DNA from 2 places in the Streptomyces sp. NPDC089424 genome. Region 2 is predicted to be linked to the other one. Evidence: riboswitches for the same ligand, from Rfam matches in the RefSeq annotation. Region 2 holds a riboswitch; the other holds the start of a gene.
What was found. A riboswitch is a leader RNA that binds a small molecule or an ion and turns the genes downstream of it on or off. The one in region 2 is predicted to bind glycine.
Positions count from the first base shown of each region.

Region 1: it holds a riboswitch for glycine, as region 2 does, so the genes downstream of both, gcvP (aminomethyl-transferring glycine dehydrogenase) here and gcvT (glycine cleavage system aminomethyltransferase GcvT) in region 2, are expected to answer to the same signal.

Region 1 is NZ_JBIVHU010000002.1:1,638,067-1,649,729, reverse strand. It holds gene ACIP2X_RS14985 (DUF881 domain-containing protein) at 1-820, shown strand, start outside; gene ACIP2X_RS14980 (small basic family protein) at 817-1,149, shown strand; gene ACIP2X_RS14975 (DUF881 domain-containing protein) at 1,155-2,036, shown strand; gene ACIP2X_RS14970 (FHA domain-containing protein) at 2,098-3,057, shown strand; gene ACIP2X_RS14965 (MerR family transcriptional regulator) at 3,101-3,841, shown strand; gene ACIP2X_RS14960 (bifunctional nuclease family protein) at 4,128-4,601, shown strand; gene ACIP2X_RS14955 (MerR family transcriptional regulator) at 4,863-5,546, shown strand; gene ACIP2X_RS14950 (DNA polymerase IV) at 5,611-6,960, shown strand; gene ACIP2X_RS14945 (PRC-barrel domain-containing protein) at 6,971-7,342, opposite strand; glycine riboswitch at 7,457-7,555, shown strand; gene gcvP (aminomethyl-transferring glycine dehydrogenase) at 7,730-10,615, shown strand; gene ACIP2X_RS14935 (molybdopterin-binding protein) at 10,687-11,082, opposite strand; gene ACIP2X_RS14930 (amino acid transporter) at 11,168-11,663, opposite strand, start outside.
Region 2 is NZ_JBIVHU010000003.1:574,191-585,853, forward strand. It holds gene ACIP2X_RS17555 (enoyl-CoA hydratase/isomerase family protein) at 1-204, shown strand, start outside; gene ACIP2X_RS17560 (ATP-binding protein) at 479-982, shown strand; gene ACIP2X_RS17565 (ADP-ribosyltransferase) at 1,065-1,691, shown strand; gene ACIP2X_RS17570 (GNAT family N-acetyltransferase) at 1,645-2,313, opposite strand; gene ACIP2X_RS17575 (MerR family transcriptional regulator) at 2,363-3,277, shown strand; gene ACIP2X_RS17580 (EF-hand domain-containing protein) at 3,328-3,540, shown strand; gene ACIP2X_RS17585 (glycoside hydrolase family 25 protein) at 3,595-4,152, opposite strand; gene ACIP2X_RS17590 (L-serine ammonia-lyase) at 4,220-5,587, opposite strand; gene glyA (serine hydroxymethyltransferase) at 5,655-6,917, opposite strand; gene gcvH (glycine cleavage system protein GcvH) at 6,932-7,309, opposite strand; gene gcvT (glycine cleavage system aminomethyltransferase GcvT) at 7,417-8,535, opposite strand; glycine riboswitch at 8,686-8,785, opposite strand; gene ACIP2X_RS17610 (AAA family ATPase) at 9,007-9,675, shown strand; gene ACIP2X_RS17615 (enhanced serine sensitivity protein SseB) at 9,748-10,530, shown strand; gene ACIP2X_RS17620 (enhanced serine sensitivity protein SseB C-terminal domain-containing protein) at 10,618-11,412, shown strand.

The DNA of each region.
Region 1 (11,663 bases), on a different contig from region 2:
CCTCGACGACGGCTACGCCGAGGCGGCGGCCCGCAAGAAGGCCGCCGGAGGCATGCCGAAGACGTTGCGGGCGAAGCTCGGTCTCGCCGCCGGGCTGGTGCTGGCGGCCCTGGTGGTCACCGTCGGCGCGGCGCAGGCGCGGGTGGCGGCGCCGGTCGTGGCGAAGGAGCGCGAGGAGCTCATCGACCGCATCGACCGGGAGACCACGGCGGCCGACGAGCTGGAGAGCAGCGTCGACAAGCTGCGTGACGAAGTGAGTGCCCGGCAACGGCAGGCGCTCAAGCAGAGTGGCGGCGGTGACCGGACGGACCTGGTCGGCATCCTGTCCGGTGCCGCCGAAGTGCACGGCCCTGGCGTGAAGTTGGTCGTGAACGACGCCAAGGAGGCCACCGCCGGCGGCGACAGCGACCCCCGCGGGACGACGGGCTTCTCCGACACGGGCCGGGTGCGTGACCGTGACATGCAGCGCGTGGTGAACGGGCTGTGGGAGTCGGGTGCCGAGGCCGTCTCGATCAATGGACAGCGACTGACGGCGCTGTCGGCGATCAGGGCCGCGGGTGACGCGATACTGGTCGACAACCGGCCGCTGGTGCCGCCGTACACGGTGCTCGCGGTGGGGGACGGCGCGGAGCTGAGCACGAAGTTCCAGAACAGCGCGGACGGGCTCTACCTGCATGCCCTGCAGGAGAGCTTCGGCATCCGGACGAGCATCTCCACGGAGGGGGAGCTGCGGCTGCCCGCCGCGCCGAGTGTGATCGTCCGCACAGCACAGCCGATAACCGAGTCAGCACAGCAGAGTACTGAGGAAGGCACATCGTGATCGCCGTACTGGGCCTCGTCGTGGGAGTCGTGGCCGGATTGTTGGTCCGGCCCGAGGTTCCGGCGGTGGTCGAGCCTTACCTGCCGATCGCCGTGGTGGCGGCCCTGGACGCCGTCTTCGGTGGCCTGCGGGCCATGCTCGACGGCATCTTCGACGACAAGGTCTTCGTGGTCTCGTTCCTGTCGAACGTGGTCGTCGCCGCGTTGATCGTCTTCCTGGGCGACAAGTTGGGCGTCGGCGCCCAGCTGTCCACGGGTGTCGTGGTCGTCCTCGGTATCCGGATCTTCTCCAACGCCGCGGCGATCCGCCGGCACGTCTTCCGGGCGTGAGGCCGATGAGCGACCAGGACGACAGGACCGGCGAGATGACCTCGGGGACGACGGGCGGGAGCCGGCTGCGCAAGGAGCTCCCCGAGGAGGTGCCGGCCGGGCCCGCGGCGGCGACGGACGCGACGTCACCGCCGGTGCCCGCCGGGGAGGGGACGCGGTCCGAGATCACGGGGCGCCAGCGGCTCGTCGACGGACTGTGGCCGCCGCGGATCACCCGCGCGCAACTCATCGTGGCCCTGCTGCTGTTCGGCCTCGGCTTCGGCCTCGCGGTGCAGGTCGCCTCGAACAGCGACGGCGACAGCGCCCTGCGCGGCGCCCGGCAGGAGGATCTCGTGCGCATCCTCGATGAACTGGACGACCGAACTCAGCGTCTTGAGGACGAGAAGCAGGGTCTTGAGAACCAGAGGGACGAGCTGGAGAACAGCTCGAACCAGGCCGAGGAGGCCCGGCGGCAGACGATCGAGAAGGAAAGGCAACTCGGTGTGCTGGCGGGCACGGTGGCGGCACAGGGACCCGGCATCACGATGACCATCGACGACACGAAGGGGACGGTCGAGTCGGACATGCTGCTCGACGCGATCCAGGAGCTGCGCGCGGCCGGCGCCGAGGCGATCCAGGTGAACGGTGTCCGGGTCGTCGCCAGCACCTACCTGACGGACTCCGGGGAAAGTGTGAGCGTCGACGGGAACAAGATCAACGCTCCCTATCGTTTCAAGGTCATCGGCAAGCCGCAGGACCTCGAACCGGCGCTCAACATCCCAGGAGGCGTGGTGCAGACGCTTGAGAAGGAGCAGGCCACCGTGACTGTCGAGCGGTCGGACAAGATCGTCGTCGACGCCTTGCGGGCGGTGGAGCGACCTGACTACGCTCGGTCGTCCTCCCAGTGAACCGGTGGTGCATGGGGGACGTCCGCGGAGGGCATGAGGTTGCGGGGGGTCGCCGCACCGATTGGGTGGTGCGTGGTGGAAACTGTCTGGTGGATACGGACGTTGTGAGGATGTCCGGTTCGGCCAGTGTGTGCAATCAGGGTTCGTCCTGCCCCACGGGCGGGTCTGTTTCGGTCAAGGGGAATCGCCCGTGAAGTTGTTTGCGAAGTTGTTCGGCAAGAGCGCGCGAGAGGGTCGCGAAAACGCGACCGCTCGGCATCGCGCACAGCCTGACGCGGAGGGCCAGCGCCCACTGTTCCGGGACCAGGTCGCTGGTCCGGGTGGTGACATTTCCGGTGGTCAGGGCGCGCCGTCGGTTGACCCTGCCCAGGCCGGCGGCATAGGTTTCGGGCAACCGTCGACCTCAAGTGCGGGTGGAGGGTTTTCCACCGACCCGTACGCGTCCCACGCCCCAGCGGGGCAGCCGCGGCAGGAGGATCCGTCCATGTCGGCCCTGGTTTGTACGAGGTGCGGCAACCGCAACGCGGAGAGCAGCCGTTTCTGTTCCAACTGCGGTGCGCCGTTGCGACCGGGAGTGACGCCCGAGCGTCCGTCCGAGACGACCTCCACGATCTCCATCAGCGGTCTTGAGGCGTACGACGCCGAGGTCACCGGGCAGACGCAGATGCCGACGCTGTCTCCCGAGGCGCAGGCCGCGGTGGACGCGCTTCCGCTGGGCTCCGCCCTGCTGGTGGTGCGCAGGGGGCCGAACTCGGGCAGCCGCTTCCTGCTGGACAGTGATCTGACCACGGCCGGGCGGCACCCGCAGAGCGACATCTTCCTGGACGACGTGACGGTCTCGCGTCGGCACGTGGAGTTCCGTCGCGCCCCGGACGGATCGTTCACGGTGGCCGACGTCGGCAGCCTGAACGGCACGTACGTCAACCGGGAGCGGATCGACCAGGTCGCTCTGTCGAACGGTGACGAGGTGCAGATCGGCAAGTACCGGCTCGTCTTCTACGCGAGCAGGCAGGCCATCTGACCCTCCTCCGGAGTCCGTCCGGAGAAACTCCGAGGGAAGTTCCATGCGTCACACACCGAGCGGCGGCTCCGGCTACGGTGCCGCCGCCACGGACAGCGGGCTGATGAGTATCGGCACGGTGCTGAATGTGCTGCGCGAGGAGTTCCCCGAGGTCACGATCTCCAAGATCCGGTTCCTGGAGTCGGAGGGGCTCATCGAGCCGCAGCGGACGCCGTCGGGGTACCGGAAGTTCGGCCCGGGGGACGTCGAGCGGCTCGGGCATGTGCTGAGGATGCAGCGGGACCACTATCTGCCGCTCAAGGTGATCCGTGAGCATCTCGACGCGATGGAGCGCGGTGAGCAGGTCCGGCTGCCGGCGTTGGGCCGGCAGCGTGACGGCGAGGCCGTGCTCGCCGACGAGGTGTCCGACGAACCCACCGCGGCCCGGATCGCCCGGGCGGAGTTGCTTGCGGCGGCCGGTATCGGTGAGCGGGAGCTTGCCGAGTGGGAGTCGTACGGGCTGGTCACCCCGGTGGCGGAAGGCGTGTACGACGCCGAGGCGGTCACCGTGGCGGCGCTCGTCGTCGAACTGGGGCGGTCCGGGATCGAGCCGCGGCACCTGCGCGCGATGAAGGCCGCGGCCGACCGTGAGGCGGGGCTCGTGGACCAGGTGGTGGCGCCGCTGAAGCGGCACCGGAACCCGCAGACGAGGACCCATGCGGAGGCACGGGCGAAGGAGCTGGCCGGGCTCACGGTGAAATTGCACGCCGCGTTGGTGCGGAGTGCACTCGGGGTGCGGCCCTGAGCCGTGCGGGGCCATAAGGGCGCACCGATATAAGGGCGCACCGATATGCCGCGCCGCAGGCCACACCAGGCCGACCAGGCCAGGACAGGCGTGGGCCGTCCGGCGGCGGCCGAGCGGGCGTCGCGGCCCGTGAGGGCAGGTTGGTGATGTCCGTAGGGGCACATCTGGGAAAGCGCTCCTGAGTGCGAGCGCCGAATCGCCCGCGCCCCGGGGAGCGGCGGCCGGATCGCGTGGGCGAGGACGGCCCGACTACCCAAACGTCCCGGGCACGGCCTAGGGTTGCTGTGTGAACGAGCTCGATGTCGTAGGTGTCCGGGTCGAAATGCCCTCCAACCAACCGATCGTGCTCCTGCGCGAAGTGGGAGGCGACCGTTACCTCCCCATCTGGATCGGGCCGGGGGAGGCGACGGCGATCGCCTTCGCCCAGCAGGGCATGGCCCCCGCGCGACCGCTGACCCACGACCTGTTCAAGGACGTGCTGGAGGCCGTCGGCCAGGAGCTCACCGAAGTACGCATCACGGACCTGCGTGAAGGCGTCTTCTACGCCGAGCTGGTCTTCGCCAGCGGCGTCGAGGTGAGCGCCCGCCCGTCCGATGCCATAGCGCTCGCCCTGCGCACCGGAACGCCGATCTACGGCAGTGACGGGGTGCTCGACGACGCCGGTATCGCGATCCCCGACGAGCAGGAGGACGAGGTGGAGAAGTTCCGGGAGTTCCTCGACCAGATCTCGCCGGAGGACTTCGGCAGCAGCAGCCAGTGAACGGCGGCGGCCCGCGCGGACCGGGGGTCCGCGGCGGGCCGGTGTGTGCCCGGAACGCGCCCCGGGGCCCGGCACGTGCCAGTGGCGAGTGAGAGCGTCATGCGGATCCCCGCCACGGCATTCGGCTAGCCTTTCCCCGCGATGGGGTGTGGGAAACCACTCTTAGGGTGATTATCACCCGGCGTGCCGAGTGTGGCGATCGTTGACGCACCCTTGGTGACTGCCTACCGTCGAGAAGGCAGGTCAAGGACGGAGGTCGGCGTGAGAAGCAGCGGCGACGGTACGGCTGGGGGTGCCCCCGGACGCGGTTTCGGGGAGAGCGGTCCGTACCCTCCCCCGAGCTCTCGGCTTCGCCCGAGTGGGGGGTACCCTCCGCACGGCAGGGCGAGTGATCACGCTCCGCAGCGACCTATGGCCGTTCCCGGCGGCGGAGGGGCGGCGCCCATGGCGTCCGAGGAGATCGGCTATCGCGGTCCGACGGCCTGTGCGGCCGCCGGCATCACGTATCGCCAGTTGGACTACTGGGCCCGTACGGGGCTGGTCGAGCCGAGCGTCCGGCCGGCCCACGGGTCCGGTACGCAGCGTCTGTACAGCTTTCGCGACGTCGTCGTCCTGAAGATCGTCAAGCGGTTCCTCGACACCGGGGTGTCGCTGCAGAACATCCGCACCACCGTTCAGCACCTGCGCGAGCGCGGCTTCCGGGATCTTGAGCGGATGACGCTGATGAGCGACGGCGCCACGGTCTACGAGTGCACCTCGCCCGACGAGGTCCACGCGCTGCTCCAGGGCGGCCAGGGGGTCTTCGGCATCGCCGTCGGTGTGGTCTGGCGGGACGTGGAGGGCGCCCTGTCGCAGCTGCACGGAGAGCGCATCGACACCGGTGAGACGCTCGTCGGGCACAACCCGGCGGACGAGCTCGCGCGCCGGCGCAACCGGGCCGTCTGAGGCGCCCCGGATCCGGCTCGTGGCCGCGGCGGCGTTGTCAGTGGCGTGAGGCAGCATCGGACATGTGAGAACCGCGCCCACGATCCTGCATCTCGACATGGATGCCTTCTTCGCCTCGGTGGAGCAGGCGTCCAAGCCGAGCCTGCGCGGGAAGGCCGTGATCGTGGGTGGGCTCGGGCCGCGCGGGGTGGTGGCGACCTGCTCGTACGAGGCCCGGGTGTTCGGGGTGCATTCGGCGATGCCCATGGGGCAGGCGCGCCGGCTCGCGCCGAACGCCGCCTATCTGGTGCCCCGCTTCGGGTTGTACCGGACGATCAGCGAGCAGGTGATGGGCCTGCTGCGGGCGCTGTCGCCGCTGGTGGAGCCGCTCAGCCTGGACGAGGCGTTCGTCGATCTGGAGGCCGGTGGGGCGGCGTGGGACCGGGAGTCGGCGCGGCTGGCCGGCGTGCGGCTGCGGGCCGACATACGGGCCGTCACCGGCCTCACCGGGTCCGTCGGGCTCGCCGCCTCCAAGATGCTCGCGAAGATCGCCTCCGAGGAGGCCAAGCCGGACGGTCTGGTGCTGATCGAGCCGGGCACGGAGCGGGAGCTGCTGGAGCCGATGCCGGTGCGGACGCTGCCAGGCGTCGGGCCCGCGACCGGCGACCATCTGCGCCGGGCCGGGATCACCACCGTCGGTGAGATCGCCGAGGCGGGCGAGGACGAGCTCGTACGGCTGCTGGGCAAGGCGCACGGGCACGCGCTGTACGCCATGGCGCTGGCCCGTGACGACCGGCCGGTGGTCGCCGAGCGGGAGGCGAAGTCCGTGTCGGTCGAGGACACCTACGACGTGGACATCCACGACCGGGTCCGGGTCGGGCTGGAGGTGCAGCGGCTCGCGGACCGGTGTGTGCGGCGGCTGCGCGGGGCCGGGCTCTCGGGGCGGACGATCGTCCTGAAGGTGCGGCGGTACGACTTCTCGACGCTGACCCGGTCGGAGACGCTGCGGGGGCCCACGGACGACCCGGCGGTGGTGCGGGAGGCGGCGGCCCGGCTGCTGGACTCCGTGGACACGACCGGGGGTGTGCGGCTGCTGGGGGTCGGGGTCAGCGGGCTGGCCGACTACACCCAGGAGGACCTGTTCGCGCAGGCGGCGGGGGAGCGGGACGAGGGGGCGGCGGAGGACGTCGCGGAGGAGCCCGCACGGCCGGAGGCCGGGCCCGTCGAGCGCCGCTGGGCGGCCGGGCTCGACGTCCTGCACGCCGAGCACGGCCACGGATGGGTGCAGGGCAGCGGGCTGGGGAGAGTGACCGTGCGGTTCGAGACACCCGAGTCGGAGCCCGGGCGGGTGCGGACCTTCCGGGTCGACGATCCCGCGCTGGAGCCGGCGGACCCGCTGCCGCTGGTGGCGCGAAGACCCGAGCTCCAGGGCTGAGCCCCGCAGGTCATGTCTCGTCCGAGCCCGCCAGCTTGCCGAAGTCGCGGTCCGGAAGCGCCGGGGGAGCGGCCACGTCGAGTCCGTAGTGGTGGTAGAGCTGGAGTTCCTGCTCAGGGGAGAGGTGGCGGCCGACGCCGAAGTCGGGGGCGTCCTTGATCAGGGCGCGCTCGAAGGGGACGTGCAGCGTGCCGTCGATCAGCTCGCTCGGCTCCAGCGGGACGAAGGCGTCCCTGCTGAACAGGCCGGTCCGTATGGCCGCCCACTCCGGTACGCCGGTCGCGTCGTCGAGGTACACCTCGTCGATGGTGCCGATCTTGCTGCCGTGTCGGTCGAATGCCTTGCGTCCGATCAGGTTGCGCGGATCGATGTCGGTCTGCACGGGCCCTCCACTCGCTCGCACCTCATCCGTAAGCACTACGAAAGAGCACATTGCGGAACGCGGCCACTCGAACGCCCGGGCGTTGACCTCGCTGGTACGCTGGCAAGCGGCTGCTGACCCCGTGCGGGAGAGTCCTCCGGAGATCACCACCGGGGGCGCCGAAGGAGCAAATCCTCCCCGGAATCTCTCAGGCCCACGTACCGCACGGACGAGGTCACTCTGGAAAGCAGAGCGGGTGTCACGGCTCCCGCTCTCACCGACGGTGCAAGCCGGACGTCCTGTGGCGGCCGGTGAAGCTCTCAGGTTGAGATGACAGAGGGGGAGGCCGTCGGGGCACCCGTGCCGGGGTGTCCCTCGAAGGTCGTGTCAGACCAGGAGGCCTCCGCAATGACCGCCCAGCGCATTCCGCTCTCCGAGCTCGAACAGGGCATCCCCTTCGAGCAGCGCCACATCGGGCCCGACCAGGAGGCGCGGGCCAAGATGCTCGCGCAGGTCGGCTACGGCTCGCTCGACGAGCTCACCGCCGCCGCGGTACCGGATGTGATCAAGAACGCCGACTCCCTGGACCTGCCGGGCGCGCGGACCGAGGCCGAGGTGCTGCGGGAGCTGCGCTCCCTGGCCGACCGCAACCAGGTGCTGGGTTCCATGATCGGGCTCGGCTACTACGGGACCTTCACCCCGCCGGTCGTGATGCGCAACGTCATGGAGAACCCGGCCTGGTACACCGCGTACACGCCGTACCAGCCGGAGATCTCGCAGGGCCGGCTGGAGGCGCTGCTGAACTTCCAGACCGTGGTCGCCGACCTCGCCGGGCTGCCGACCTCCGGCGCCTCGCTGCTCGACGAGGGCACGGCCGCGGCCGAGGCCATGGCGCTCTCCCGGCGTATGGGCAAGAACAAGAAGGGCCTCTTCCTGGTCGACGCGGACGCGCTGCCGCAGACCGTCGCCGTGATCCAGGGACGCGCCGAGCCGACCGGGGTCGAGGTGGTCGTCGCCGACCTCGCCGACGGCATTCCGGCCGAGGTCGCCGAGCGTGAGATCAACGGCGTGCTGATCCAGTACCCGGGTGCCTCCGGCGCCGTGCGCGACATCAAGGCGGTCGTCGACCAGGCGCACGAGCTGGGCGCGCTCGTCACCGTCGCCGCGGACCTGCTGGCGCTGACGCTGCTGAAGTCGCCGGGCGAGCTGGGGGCCGACATCGCGGTCGGCACGACCCAGCGGTTCGGTGTGCCGATGGGCTTCGGCGGGCCGCACGCGGGCTACATGGCGGTGCAGGAGAAGTTCGCGCGCAGCCTGCCCGGGCGGCTCGTGGGCGTCTCCGTCGACGCCGACGGCAACAAGGCCTACCGGCTGGCGCTCCAGACGCGTGAGCAGCACATCCGGCGCGAGAAGGCGACCAGCAACATCTGCACCGCGCAGGTGCTGCTGGCCGTGATGGCCGGGATGTACGCCGTCTACCACGGGCCCGAGGGCCTGCGGAGCATCGCGCAGCGCACCCACCGCTACGCCGCGATCCTCGCCGAGGGCCTTCGCGACGGCGGCGTCGAGATCGTGCACGGCGCCTACTTCGACACCGTCACCGCGCGGGTGCCGGGCCGGGCGGCCGAGGTCGTCGCCGCCGCGCGCGACAACGGCGTCAACCTGTGGCGCGTCGACGCCGACCAGGTCTCCATGGCCTGCGACGAGACCACCACGCGGGACCAGCTGACCGCCGTATGGTCCGCGTTCGGCGTAGAGGGCGACATCGAGGCGCTGGACGGCGGTACGCAGGACGCGCTGCCCGACGGGCTGCTGCGCACCGACGCGTACCTGACGCACCCGGTCTTCCAGCAGCACCGCTCCGAGACCGCGATGCTGCGCTACCTGCGCCGGCTCGCCGACCGCGACTACGCGCTCGACCGCGGCATGATCCCGCTGGGCTCCTGCACGATGAAGCTCAACGCGACCACGGAGATGGAGCCGGTCACCTGGCCGGAGTTCGGTCAGCTGCACCCGTTCGCGCCGGCCGAGCAGGCGGCGGGATACCTGACGCTCATCCATGAGCTGGAGGACCGCCTCGCCGAGGTCACCGGCTACGACAACGTGTCGTTGCAGCCCAACGCCGGGTCGCAGGGCGAACTGGCCGGCCTGCTCGCCGTGCGCGGCTACCACCGTGCCAACGGCGACGAGCAGCGGACCGTGTGCCTGATCCCGTCCTCCGCGCACGGCACGAACGCCGCGAGCGCCGTCATGGCCGGCATGAAGGTCGTCGTCGTGAAGACCGCCGGGGACGGCGAGATCGACGTCGAGGACCTGCGGGCGAAGATCGAGCAGTACCGCGACGAACTGTCCGTGCTCATGATCACGTACCCGTCCACGCACGGTGTGTTCGAGGAGCACGTCGCCGACATCTGCGCCCAGGTGCACGACGCGGGTGGTCAGGTCTACGTCGACGGGGCCAACCTCAACGCCCTCGTCGGGCTCGCGAAGCCGGGGCACTTCGGCGGCGACGTGTCCCACCTCAACCTGCACAAGACCTTCTGCATCCCGCACGGCGGCGGCGGTCCCGGCGTCGGCCCCGTGGCCGTGCGCTCGCACCTCGCGCCGTACCTGCCCAACCACCCCCTGCAGCCCGAGGCCGGGCCGGAGACCGGGGTCGGGCCGATCTCGGCCGCGCCGTGGGGCTCGGCGGGCATCCTGCCGATCTCGTGGGCCTATGTGCGCCTCATGGGCGGGGAGGGCCTGAAGCGGGCCACGCAGGTGGCCGTGCTGAGCGCCAACTACATCGCCAAGCGCCTGGAGCCGCACTACCCGGTGCTCTACACCGGTCCGGGCGGGCTGGTCGCGCACGAGTGCATCATCGATCTGCGGCCCCTGACCAAGGCCACCGGCGTCAGCGTCGACGACGTGGCCAAGCGGCTGATCGACTACGGCTTCCACGCGCCGACGATGTCGTTCCCGGTGGCCGGGACGCTGATGATCGAACCGACCGAGTCCGAGGACCTCACCGAGATCGACCGGTTCTGCGAGGCGATGATCGCCATTCGCGCCGAGATCGAGAAGGTCGGCGCGGGCGAGTGGCCGGCCGACGACAACCCGCTGCGCAACGCTCCGCACACCGCCGGCCTGCTGGGCGGCGAGTGGAGCCACGCGTACACGCGCGAGGATGCCGTCTTCCCGGCCGGGGTGTCGGTCGCCGACAAGTACTGGCCGCCGGTGCGCCGCATCGACCAGGCCTTCGGTGACCGGAACCTGGTGTGCTCCTGCCCGCCGCTGGACGCGTACGAGGACTGAGGTCCGTGGCGGCGAGGGCTCCTTCGTGGGGCCCTCGCCGTGCGTTCGCGGACTTCCGGTCGCCGGCCGGGTCAGGTGCGGTCGATGTGTACGTTTGTCGACTTCACGCGGGCCGTGGCCTCCATGCCGACCTCAAGACCCAGCTCCTCGACCGCCTCACGGGTCAGCAGGGAGACCAGGCGGTGCGGGCCCGCCTGGATCTCGACCTGGGCGGCGACGTCGCCCAGCTTGATGGCGGTCACGATGCCGGGGAAGGCGTTGCGGGCCGAGGTGTAGGGCGCCTCCTCCTCGCCGCTTCCTGACCTTGCCAGCTCGACCGAGAAGGCGGCGAGGTCCCTGCCGTCGATGAGGCGTCGGCCGCTGTCGTCGCGGAGGGTGGCCACGCGGCCGGCGTCCGCCCAGCGGCGCGCGGTGTCGGGGCTCACGCCGAGGAGCCGGGCGGCCTGGCCGATCGTGTAGGAGTGCATGCCCGTCACGATAGGACGGGGGATCGCCGGGGGTGGGTGCGGGCCCGCCGCAGGTGCGGTGCGGGGACCTCCGGCGGTGCGGACCTCAGCCGGTGTGCACGCGGGGGCGTCGGGTCACGTCCGGCTCGGCGACGCGCAGCACCTCCCGGGTGACCGGTGCGACCTCGCCCTGGCCGAAGAGGAAGAAGCGCAGGAAGTTGGCGAAGGGATTGCCCTCGGTCCACTCGAAGTAGATGTGCGGGGTGCAGCCCGTGGTGTCGCGGACGTGCAGGAGCAGGGCGGCCAGGGCGTTGGGGATGGAGGAGGACTCCAGGGTCAGGACGCGGTAGCGGTTGTGCAGGACCTCGCCGTGGACCGCCACGCCGGCCTCGAACTCGGACGGGTCGGTCACCGTCACCTCGACGAACACGAAGTCCTCGGGGCCGGCGACGTCGTTGTCCTGGCGGATCTGCTCGATCTTGTCGCGGTACTCGGCGACGTCCCGGCTGTCGGGCTCGTTCGCGATGAACCGGATCTTGCGGCTGGCGATGTCCCGCACGAACCGCTCCGCCATGGGGTCCAGGGTCACGCTGGTCACCCGG
Region 2 (11,663 bases):
GCGTGGGCGGCGAAGCTGGCGCAGGGCCCGGCCCTGGCGCTGCGCGCGGCGAAGGAGTCGGTGGACACCGGCCTGGAGACGGACATCGACACGGGCCTCGCCGTCGAACGGAACTGGTTCGCGGGCCTGTTCGCCACGCCGGACCGCGAGCGGGGCATGCGCAGCTTCGTCGAGGAGGGGCCGGGCAAGGCCAAGTTCCTCTGAAATCTCCGCGTCAGGGCTTGCAATTGACGCGGTGTCTGATCCGGGTCCCTCGATGGGGCGGTTTATGGAAGCCTTAAGGCAGCCTTAAGCCTGTCTTGTCGAGGGAGTCCGTCCATTGCCAGGAGTCGAGCCTTCTTCGCAGCTCAGAGGGGCTCTCGAAGCCTCCGAACTGCCCCCGGCATATGCCGGACGGACGGTGGGGAACGATGCCCCGAGGGGGGCGTATTCGGCAGGAACGGCCCCGCGGGGCACGCCGGACGGCCATGATGGGGGCATGGCGGGGCTGGAGGGCATCGAACAGCCGCAAGGACGCGGCCGTACGACCGCGGCGCGCTGGTCGCCCGCAGTCGAGGACGAACGAGCGCTCAAGGCACTGGAGTTGTTCGGCAACCCGACGGAGGCGGAGGTTCCGCTGCCGTCCCGCCCCGAGTCGGCGGCCACGGCACGCCGGCTCGCCCAGGTCGTCGTCCTCCGCCAGTGGGGCCTGTCGGCCAAGATGACCGAGGACGCCGTCCTGCTCGTCTCGGAACTCGTCGGCAACGCCGTGCGGCACACCGGCGCCCGCGTCTTCGGCCTGCGCATGCGCCGCCGCCGGGGCTGGATCCGCATCGAGGTCCGCGACCCCTCCCGGGGCCTGCCCTGCCTGATGCCGGTCCAGGAACTCGACGTCAGCGGCCGGGGCCTGTACCTCGTCGACAAGCTCTCGGACCGCTGGGGCGTGGACCTCTTACCCCGCGGCAAGACGACCTGGTTCGAGATGCGGGTCGCGGACCGCTGACCGGCAGCGGCACCGCAGCCGACACGCCGCCGTACGGGTGACGATCCGCAACCTTCCGTCGTGAGGTGGGAATTGTGCCCTCATGATCACAACTCGCCTGCGTCGTCGGGCCGCTGCCGCCGCCCTGTCCCTCGCGGCCGTCCTCGCCACCTCGGCCGCCGCCGCCCCCGCGGCCTCCGTCCCGGCGGCCTTCGCCGCCCCCGCCGCCGCGCCCGCCCCCGCCTCTTGTCCCGTCCAGTACGACGACAAGATCAAGGCCGCCGCCGACCGCCGTGTCGACGTCGCCCGGATCACCCCCGAACCGGCCTGGCGGACCACCTGCGGCACCCTGTACCGCGCCGACAGCCGTGCTCCCCGCATCGTCTTCGAGGAGGGCTTCCAGCCCAGGGACGTGGTCGAGGGCCAGTACGACCTGGAGGCCTACGTCCTCGTCAACCAGCCCTCGCCGTTCGTGTCCACGACGTACGACCACGACCTCTACAAGAAGTGGTGGAAGTCCGGCTACAACTACTACATCGACGCCCCCGGCGGCATCGACGTCAACCGCACCATCGGTGACACCCACAAGTGGGCCGACCAGGTGGAGGTGGCCTTCCCCGGCGGCATCGACCGCAAGTACGTCATCGGCGTCTGCCCGGTCGACAAGACCACCAAGGTCGAGATCATGAGCGGCTGCGAGAGCAACCCGTACTACGAGGCCTGGCACTGAGCAGCGCCTCAGACCCCACCGGCCGGTAGCCGGCCGCCTGGAACGCCCGCAGACTGCGGGCGTTCCCCGGGGAGATCTGCGCCCACACCGGCTCGCCCCCGCCCAGATGCCGCGCCGCCACCGCGAGGGCCCGCCCCAGCCCCCGGTGCCGTACCGCCTCCGCCACCTCCACCGCGGCCTCCAGCCGCCCCGCGACGCCGCGCCCCAGCACCAGCACACCGCCCTCGGCGGCCCACACACGCACGTCGTCGCGGCGTCTGCGCGAACCGACGACCCGCGGATGCCCGGGATCGCGGATCTCGCGCAGCGCGAGGGGCGGTTCACCCGCGAGCGGCGCCCCCACCGTCATCACGTCGACCGTGTCCGTGGTGCGTCCCGTCCGCTCCATGAAGGCGGCGAGGAAACGGGCGTTCATCGTCGCCGCGAGCGCGTCGCACTCCAGGGCGTCCAGGGTGGCGTGGACCCAGCCCGGGTCCTCGTCGGTGAAGACGACGGAGTGGCCGGTGAAGGCGAGCACGCCCGCGTCCCTGGGCGAGGGCTGGGCCACGACCGTCGTACGACCGTCCGGCGGCGGGAAGACACCCCGCGCGGCGGCGTCCAGAATGTCCCGCAAGCTCTCCATCGCGGCGCTCCTTGAGTCTCCACCCACTGGAAGGCACAGACTCGCAGACATGATCGACGACAGCACCGGCCGGTTCACCATCGGCGAGCTGGCGCGGGCCACCGGGCTGACCGTCCGGACCATCCGCTACTGGTCCGACGAGGACGTCCTGCGCCCGGTGGCCCGCTCCGCCGGCGGCTACCGGCTGTACGACGCCGGGTCCGTGGCCCGTCTGGAGCTGATCCGCACCCTGCGCGAACTGGGCCTCGGCCTGGACGACGTACGCCGGGTGCTGGCCGGCGAGGCGACGGTGGCCGAGGTGGCCGCCGCCCACGTGGTGGCGCTGGACGCCCGGATCAGGGCGCTGAAGGTGACCCGCGCGGTGCTGTCGACCGTGGCGCGACGCGGCTCGACCGCTGAGGAGATGACGCTCATGAACAAGCTGGCGCGGCTGTCGGCCGCCGAACGGAGCCGGATCCTTGAGGAGTTCGTGGACGAGATGTTCCACGGGCTGGACACGGCGGACCCGGTGATCAGGGAGCGGATGCGCACCATGGCCGTGGACCTGCCGGACGAGCCGACGCCCGAGCAGGTGGACGCCTGGGTGGAGCTCGCCGAGATGCTCCAGGACCCCGGGTTCCGGGCCCGGATGCGGAAAGTGGCCGAGTTCAACGCGGCCGACCGGGGCCCCGAGGTGCCCGCGGGCGCGTCGCTGTGGTTCGCGCGGCGCCTGGTGCAGCTGGCCGCCGAGGCCAGGGACCGGGGCGTCGCCCCCGAGTCTCCCGAGGCGGCCCGGGTCCTGCGCGACCTGCTGGGCGACGCAGACCCCGCCGAGGTACTGCAACGGCTGCGCTCCAGCTCCGACGAGGGGGTCGCCCGGTACCGCGAGTTGCTCGCCGTGGTGAAGGGCGGCGCACCGGCCGCCGCGCACCGGGAGGAGTTCGCCTGGGTGGTCGCGGCACTGGAGGCGCGTACGGCCGGATAATCTGACCTGCGTCAGTACGACGGCACAGCACGAGACAGAGGGGCGGATCGGTGGCGGACATCGAGGAAGCGCGCAAGCAGTTCGAGCGGATCGACACGGACGGTGACGGCATGATCACCGCCAAGGAGTTCAAGACCGCTCTGGCGCAGGGGGGCGACTGGAACGTCACCGAGGCGGTCGCCGAGGCCATCATCGCCAGCCGCGACCTCGACGGCGACAAGCTCCTGTCGTTCGACGAGTTCTGGGCCCACCTGAACAAGTGACGCGCACCACGAAGGGGCGCCCCTCTCCCTCCCGGGGAGTCGGGCGCCCCTTCGTCAGGCGCTCGTGGCCCACTCCCGCAGGGCCGTCCTGCTCGCGAAGTCGCCCACGTTCGTGTCCACCGGGTCGTCCGTGTACTGGTGGAAGCGCCACTTCGCCTGGATGCGGGGCTTGCCCGCGGTGACGTAGTCCGCTATCCACAGGCCGTCCCCGGCGTAGGACGTGGTGTCGACGTTCAGCCAGTAGTGGCGGTTGCAGTAGAGGATCACCCGGTTGTCCGGGCGCAGTTGCTTCACGGTGCGGATGAAGCGGTCCTTCTCCGCGTTGCTCGCGTGCGTCCCCTCGCCCGTGGTCTCCCAGTCGACCGCGAGGATGTCGCCGGCCCGTTCGGGGGCCTTGCTCACGAAGTACTCGGCCTGTGCGGTGAGGTTGCCCGGCCACAGGAAGTGGTAGAAGCCGACGACCAGGCCGGCGTCGCGGCCGCGCTTGGTCTGGGCGGCCAGTCTGGGGTTGACGTAGGAACGGCCCTCCGTCGCCTTGATGAAGACGAAGGAGAGGCCGTCGGTGTCGTAGGTGCTGGACTGGTAGGAGCTGACGTCGATGCCACGGACCATGGGGACTCCCGAATGTGCCTGTGGGGGACGGGAGTTGATGGTTCCCCTTCGCGGCGCCGGTAAGCCCTCAGCACTCGATGATGTTCACCGCCAGCCCACCCCGGGCCGTCTCCTTGTACTTGACGCTCATGTCGGCGCCGGTGTCCTTCATGGTCTTGATGACCTTGTCCAGGGACACCTTGTGGCTGCCGTCGCCGCGCATCGCCATCCGGGCCGCCGTGACGGCCTTCACCGCGGCCATGCCGTTGCGCTCGATGCAGGGGATCTGGACCAGGCCGCCCACGGGATCGCAGGTGAGGCCGAGGTTGTGCTCCATGCCGATCTCGGCGGCGTTCTCGACCTGTTCGGGGCTGCCGCCCATCACCTCGGCGAGGGCGCCCGCGGCCATCGAGCAGGCCGAGCCCACCTCACCCTGGCAGCCGACCTCGGCGCCGGAGATGGAGGCGTTCTCCTTGAACAGCATGCCGATGGCGCCCGCGGCGAGCAGGAAGCGGACCACGCCCTCCTCGTCCGCGCCGGGCACGAAGTTGATGTAGTAGTGCAGAACCGCCGGGATGATGCCGGCCGCGCCGTTGGTGGGCGCGGTCACGACCCGCCCGCCGGCCGCGTTCTCCTCGTTCACCGCCATCGCGTAGAGCGTGATCCACTCCATCGCGAGGGCCTTCGGGTCGCCCTCGGAGCGCAGCTTGCGCGCGGTGTTGGCCGCGCGGCGGCGCACCTTCAGCCCGCCGGGCAGGATGCCCTCCCGGGTCATGCCGCGCCCCACGCAGGCCTGCATGACCTGCCAGATGTCGAGCAGCCCGGCGCGGATCTCCTCCTCGGTGCGCCAGGCGCGCTCGTTCTCCAGCATCAGGGCCGAGATCGACAGACCGGTCTCCCTCGTCAGGCGCAGCAGCTCGTCGCCCGTGCGGAAGGGGTACTTCAGGACCGTGTCGTCCAGCTTGATGCGGTCCGCGCCGACGGCGTCCTCGTCGACGACGAATCCGCCGCCCACCGAGTAGTAGGTCTTGGACAGCAGCTCCGCCCCGGAGGCGTCGTAGGCCCACAGGGTCATGCCGTTGGCGTGGTAGGGCAGGGCCTTTCGGCGGTGCAGCTTCAGGTCCGCGTCGAAGTCGAAGGCGACCTCGCGCTCGCCGAGCAGCGTGAGCCGGCCGGCGCTCTTGATCGCCTCCACGCGCTCGTCGGCGGTCTCGACGTCCACCGAGCGCGGCGAGTCGCCCTCCAGGCCCAGCAGCACCGCCTTGGGCGTGCCGTGCCCGTGGCCGGTCGCGCCCAGCGAGCCGTACAGCTCGACGCGCAGCGAGGCCACGGAGTCGAGCAGTTCCTCGCCGCGCAGCCGGCTGGCGAAGATGCGGGCCGCGCGCATGGGGCCGACCGTGTGGGAGCTGGACGGGCCGATGCCGATCGAGAACAGGTCGAAGACCGAGATGGCCACGGTGACTCCTTGGGGCAGGGGGTGGTGCGGTGGGCTCCACGCCGGTGTGGAGCCCACGGGGGTGGAACTACTTCGTCAGGCCGGGGTACAGCGGGTGCTTGTCGGCGAGGGCCTTGACCCGTGCCTTGAGCGAGGCGGCGTCGTACGAGGGCTTCAGCGCCTCGGCGATCACGTCCGCGACCTCGGTGAAGTCCTCGGTCGTGAAGCCGCGCGTGGCCAGCGCGGGCGTGCCGATACGCAGCCCGGACGTCACCATCGGCGGGCGCGGGTCGTTCGGGACGGCGTTGCGGTTGACCGTGATGCCGACCTCGTGGAGCCGGTCCTCGGCCTGCTGGCCGTCCAGCTCGGAGTCACGCAGGTCGACCAGGACCAGGTGGACGTCCGTGCCGCCGGACAGCACGTCCACGCCGACCGCCTTGGCGTCGTCCCGCACGAGCCGCTCGGCGAGGATGCGCGCGCCCTCCAGGGTACGCCGCTGGCGCTCCTTGAAGTCCTCGGAGGCGGCGACCTTGAAGGCGACCGCCTTCGCGGCGATCACATGCTCCAGCGGGCCACCCTGCTGACCGGGGAAGACCGCGGAGTTGATCTTCTTGGCCAGTTCGGCGGTGGAGAGGATCACACCGCCGCGCGGGCCGCCCAGCGTCTTGTGGGTGGTGGTGGTCACGACATGGGCGTGCGGCACCGGGTTGGGGTGCAGTCCGGCGGCGACGAGGCCGGCGAAGTGGGCCATGTCGACCATGAGGTACGCGCCGACCTCGTCGGCGATCCGGCGGAACGCGGCGAAGTCGAGCTGGCGGGGGTACGCCGACCAGCCGGCCACGATCAGCTTCGGCTGCTTCTCCTTGGCGAGGCGCTCGACCTCGTCCATGTCGACCAGGCCGTCCTCGCCGACGTGGTAGGCGACCACGTCGTAGAGCTTGCCGGAGAAGTTGATCTTCATGCCGTGGGTCAGGTGCCCGCCGTGCGCGAGGTTCAGACCCATGATCGTGTCGCCGGGCTTGAGCAGCGCGAACATCGCGGCCGCGTTGGCCTGCGCGCCCGAGTGGGGCTGCACGTTGGCGTGCTCGGCGCCGTAGAGCTCCTTGACGCGGTCGATCGCGATCTGCTCGATCACGTCGACGTGCTCGCAGCCGCCGTAGTAGCGCCGGCCGGGGTAGCCCTCGGCGTACTTGTTGGTCAGGACCGAGCCCTGGGCCTCCATGACCGCGACCGGGGCGAAGTTCTCCGAGGCGATCATTTCGAGGGTGGACTGCTGGCGGTGCAGCTCGGCGTCGACGGCGGCGGCGACGGCCGGGTCGTACTCGTGCAGGGGGGTGTTCAGGACGGACATGTCGCTACGACTCCTCAGCCGGCGGTGTGGGCGGCGTACTCGTCGGCGGAGAACAGGTCGGCGGGCTCCTCCGCGATCCGCACCTTGAACAGCCAGCCGCCCTCGAAGGGCGCGGAGTTCACGAGCGACGGGTCGTTCACGACGTCCTCGTTGACCTCGGTGATCTCACCGCTCACCGGGGAGTACAGGTCGCTGACCGACTTGGTCGACTCCAGCTCGCCGCAGGTCTCGCCCGCGGTCACCTGGGAGCCCACCTCGGGGAGCTGGGCGTAGACGACGTCACCGAGCGCGTTCGCCGCGAACTCGGTGATGCCGACCGTCGAGACGCCGTCCTCGGCGACCGACAGCCACTCGTGCTCCTTGCTGTAGCGCAGCTGCTGGGGGTTGCTCATGGCCTGGATTCTCCTGTACGCGGGGAGGTGCTGTGGAAAGGGGGCTGATGGCACTGCGGGTGAGCAGGCAGAAAGGTGCGCCGGTCAGGTGGACCCGGTTCCAGTGTCTACTTCTGGCGCTTGTAGAAGGGCAGAGCCACGACCTCGTACGGCTCGTGGGTGCCCCGGATGTCCACGCCGACTCCCGGCGTGCCGGCGGCCGCGTGGGCGGCGTCGACGTAGGCCATCGCGATCGGCTTGCCGAGCGTGGGGGAGGGGGCGCCGGAGGTGACCTCGCCGATCACCTCGCCGCCGGCGACGACCGCGTATCCGGCGCGCGGCACCCGGCGGCCCTCGGCGATCAGGCCGACGAGGACGCGCGGCGGAGCGGCCTCGGCGCGGGCGGCGGCCTCGGTGAGCGCCTCGCGGCCGACGAAGTCGCCCTCCTTCTCGAACTTCACCACCCGGCCGAGCCCGGCGTCGAAGGGGGTCAGCGAGGTGGACAGCTCGTTCCCGTAGAGCGGCATGCCCGCCTCCAGGCGCAGCGTGTCCCGGCAGGACAGGCCGCACGGGATCAGACCGACGCCTGCGCCCGCCTCCGTCAGCGCCTCCCACAGGGCGACGGCGTGCTCCGGCTTCACGAACAGCTCGAAGCCGTCCTCGCCGGTGTACCCGGTGCGCGCGATCAGCGCCGGGACGCCCGCGACGGTGCCGGGCAGCCCGGCGTAGTACTTCAGGCCGTCGAGGTCTGCGTCGGTCAGCTGCCGCAGGATGCCGGGGGACTCGGGGCCCTGGACGGCGAGCAGGGCGTAGGCGTCGCGGTCGTCGCGGACGGTGGCGTCGAAGCCCTCCGCGCGCGCGGTGAGGGCGTCCAGCACGATCTGCGCGTTGCTCGCGTTGGCCACGACCATGTACTCGGTCTCGGCGAGCCGGTAGACGATCAGGTCGTCCAGGATGCCGCCGTCGGCCTGGCAGATCATGGTGTAGCGGGCGCGGCCGACGCCGACGGAGGCGATGTTGCCGACGAGCGCGTGGTTCAGCAGCTGGGCCGCCTGCGGGCCGCCGACCGTGATCTCGCCCATGTGCGAGAGGTCGAAGAGCCCGGCCCTCGTGCGCACCGCGAGGTGCTCGTCGCGCTCGGAGCCGTAGCGCAGGGGCATGTCCCAGCCGGCGAAGTCGGTCATGGTCGCGCCCAGCGAGCGATGCACGGCATCGAGCGCGGTACGACGGAGTGCGGTACTGCTCATCGGTCGGTCTCCCAAGGCATGACGGCGAGGTCGTTCCTCCCCATCTGTCATCGGAACCTGAGAGGTTCGCCATGACCGCCCGGGAAGGGGGAACCATGGCTTGCACCTTGGGTGGAGCCACTGAGGCAGCGGCCCGCTTTTCAGATGTGCCTCGCCCGCGCGGTAACGGGGCCTGAGAGATTCAAGGGAGGGACTTGCTCCTTCGGCGTCCCAGTCACAGCGTGCCTGGGAACTCTCCCGCGCGGATTCAAGCGGCCGGTATGCAGTTGGCGGCCACATCATTGCACGCATCGCCCGCGCGCGGCAGGGGGACCTTTCAGAGGGGGCACACAGTGTCCGTGACCGGGCACAGCGTGTTGTAGCAGGCTTGTAGCCGGAAGCGGACGGAAACGCGAGGCGCCCCGCATTACCTTCTCTTTACACTCGACGGGGACGGTAACTCGTGAACCGCCCCAGGGGAGGACGATCACGGTGAACAGGACCACGGCCTACGCGACCACCGCGGGCCTCGCTCTGCCCAAGCAGTCGGCGGCCTCGGCCCGGGAGGCGTGCGGCCCGCTGCCCTTCCCCGTGGTCCGCGACCTGCGCGACCGGGCGGGCCGCAGCCCGCACGCCCTGCTGTTCGGCCCCCGCGACCTCGTGGTGATCACCGGCCTGCCCGGCAGCGGCAAGTCCACCCTCATGCGGCGCGCGGTCCGTGCCCGGCGCATCGACTCCCAGGACACCCGCGACCGCTGGGACGCCCGGACGCCGCACTGGCTGCCCTACGCGGTCTACCGCCCCCTCGTCCGGTTCGCCCACTACGCCGGGCTGCGCCGCGCCCTGCGCACCGGCGAGGGCGTCGTCGTCCACGACTGCGGCACGCAGGCCTGGGTGCGCGCCTGGCTGGCCCGCGAGGCCCGGCGCCGGGGCGGCACCCTGCATGTGCTGCTGCTCGACGTCAGCGCCGAACAGGCCCTGGCCGGCCAGCGCGAGCGCGGCCGCGGAGTCTCGCGGTACGCGTTCCTGCGGCACCGCCGCGCGGCCGCCCGCCTGCTGCACCGCTCCGAGCGCGGGGTCCTGCCCCGCGGCTGCGGCGCCGCGATCCTCCTCGACCGCGCGGCGGCGGACACCCTGCGCAGAATCGGCTTCACGGGCTGACACCACGGGCGGCGGGGCGGGCGGGTTAGCCTTTTCAGCCGGTAGCACTGGTACGGAGCAGGCGGTAGGCAGATGGACTTCCCGGGGGACTTTCCGGCGCAGACGCAGCACCCGCATCCGCACGGCGGATGGCCCGGCAACGAGCTCGAGGAGGTGCTCTCCGCGTCACTCGGCGTGCCCTCCGCCGGTGGCCGCATCGTCGAGGTGCTCGCCCGCAGCTTCGTCTGGGTGCCGCTGCCGAACGGCGGCGGTCCGGGCAGCGGCTCCCTCGACCTGCCGGGCATGGAGATCGACGGCCAGGCCTACGTCCCGGTCTTCAGCTCCGAGGAACAGTTCCGCCAGGTCGTCGGCGCCCACATGTCCTTCACCGTCGCCCCCGCCGTCGAGTTCGCCCGCGGTCTGCCCCCGCAGGCGGGCATCGTGGTCAACCCCGGCGGCGTGGTCGGCCTCCCGCTGCCGCCCGCGGCGGTCGCCGAACTCGGGCGCGCCGGCCGCACCCCCCTGGACGGTCTCGCGAGCGGCGGCCGGGTCCGCCTCTTCGAGCCGGACTGGCAGGACGACCCGGTCGACTTCCTGACCGCGGCGTCCGAGGAGTTCGAGGCCGTCGGCGTGATCACCACGGGCCGCCGCTGTCTTGCGGCGATCGAGACGGGGGAACCGGTGATGTTCGTGGGCGTCGAACTCTCCCGGTGGGAGGGGGACCTGCGCGCCGCCCCGCTGGACGCCCTCGGCCGTGCCCTCGGCCGGGTCCCGGTCCGGTGGCCGGTCAACCTGGTGCTGATGGACGTCGCCCAGGACCCGGTGGTCTCGTGGCTGCGGGAGAAGGTGCGGCCGTTCTACCGACGAGCCCTGTAAGACGTCCCGGAGGGGCAGCCGGCCAGGAGCGCGGGCGGGCTTAAGCTAGGGCGCACACGAGGGCGTTGCACGAAGGGGCGGTAACAAGTGAGCGCGAGCGGCACCGCCGCGGCCGGCCAGGTCGAGCACATGCTGCGCCAGGTGACGCCGGGGCGCTACGACGCCTACGAGGCGCTCCTGCGCGCCCTCGCGACCTCCGGCTCCGGCCAGATCTGGATGCTGCTGTGGCACGGCCAGGCCGGCAGCCCCGACGCCCAGTACGGAAACATGGAGGTCGGCGGCCAGAGCTACGCCCCCTGCGTCACCTCCGCACAGGAGCTCTCGGCGAGCGGCTGGAACCGCTCGTACGAGGTGATCGACGGCCTGGACGTGGCCCGCACCCTCTTCCCGGACCACTACGGACTCTGGCTGAACCCGCACGCCCCGGGCGGCGGCCTCGGCATTCCCTGGCTGGACCTGCGCCGGATCGCCGCCGGCCTCGAACGCCAGCCCGCAGGCCCTCTGCGTCTGTCCGAACCCGGCGTCCAGACTCCGCAGTTCTACGCCCTGCTGTCGCAGAACGCCCACCGCACCCCGGCGGTCCGCTCCCTGCGCCGCGCCTGGGTCCAGCCCGCGCTCGGGGCGCCGTACCTCGCGATCGGTCTCGATGTGTACGACACCTCGCCGCCCGCCGTGGACTCGGTACGCGCGATGATGCAGCAGTCCATCGGCGCCGTTCCGGACGGCCTGCCGGTGTCGACGGTCGCGATGTCCGACGACTTCGACCCGGTGGCGATGTGGATGCGCGCCAACGCCCGGCCGTTCTACGACCGTGAGGCCCACGTCGCCCCCGCCCAGGCCCCGTCCGCCGGCTACGGCTATCCCGGTCCGCGGACCGTCTGAGAATCCGACCTTTTCCGGTCATCGGCACACACGGATTCCGGTCATCAACCCTCCGTGTTCGCAGGCCGATTCGCGATGTTCGGATAACGGAATGTGAAGGCCGGTATCACGGTTGCGCATACTTTCTCCGTCAGCTCTGGCGAGTGATCGTGAAGACGTTGAAGACTCCGCTGTCATACAGCACGCGTGCATGCCCACCATCTGGGAACGCCGCGTAGCCGAGAGCGACCCAGGCCGTGAACAACGGCAAG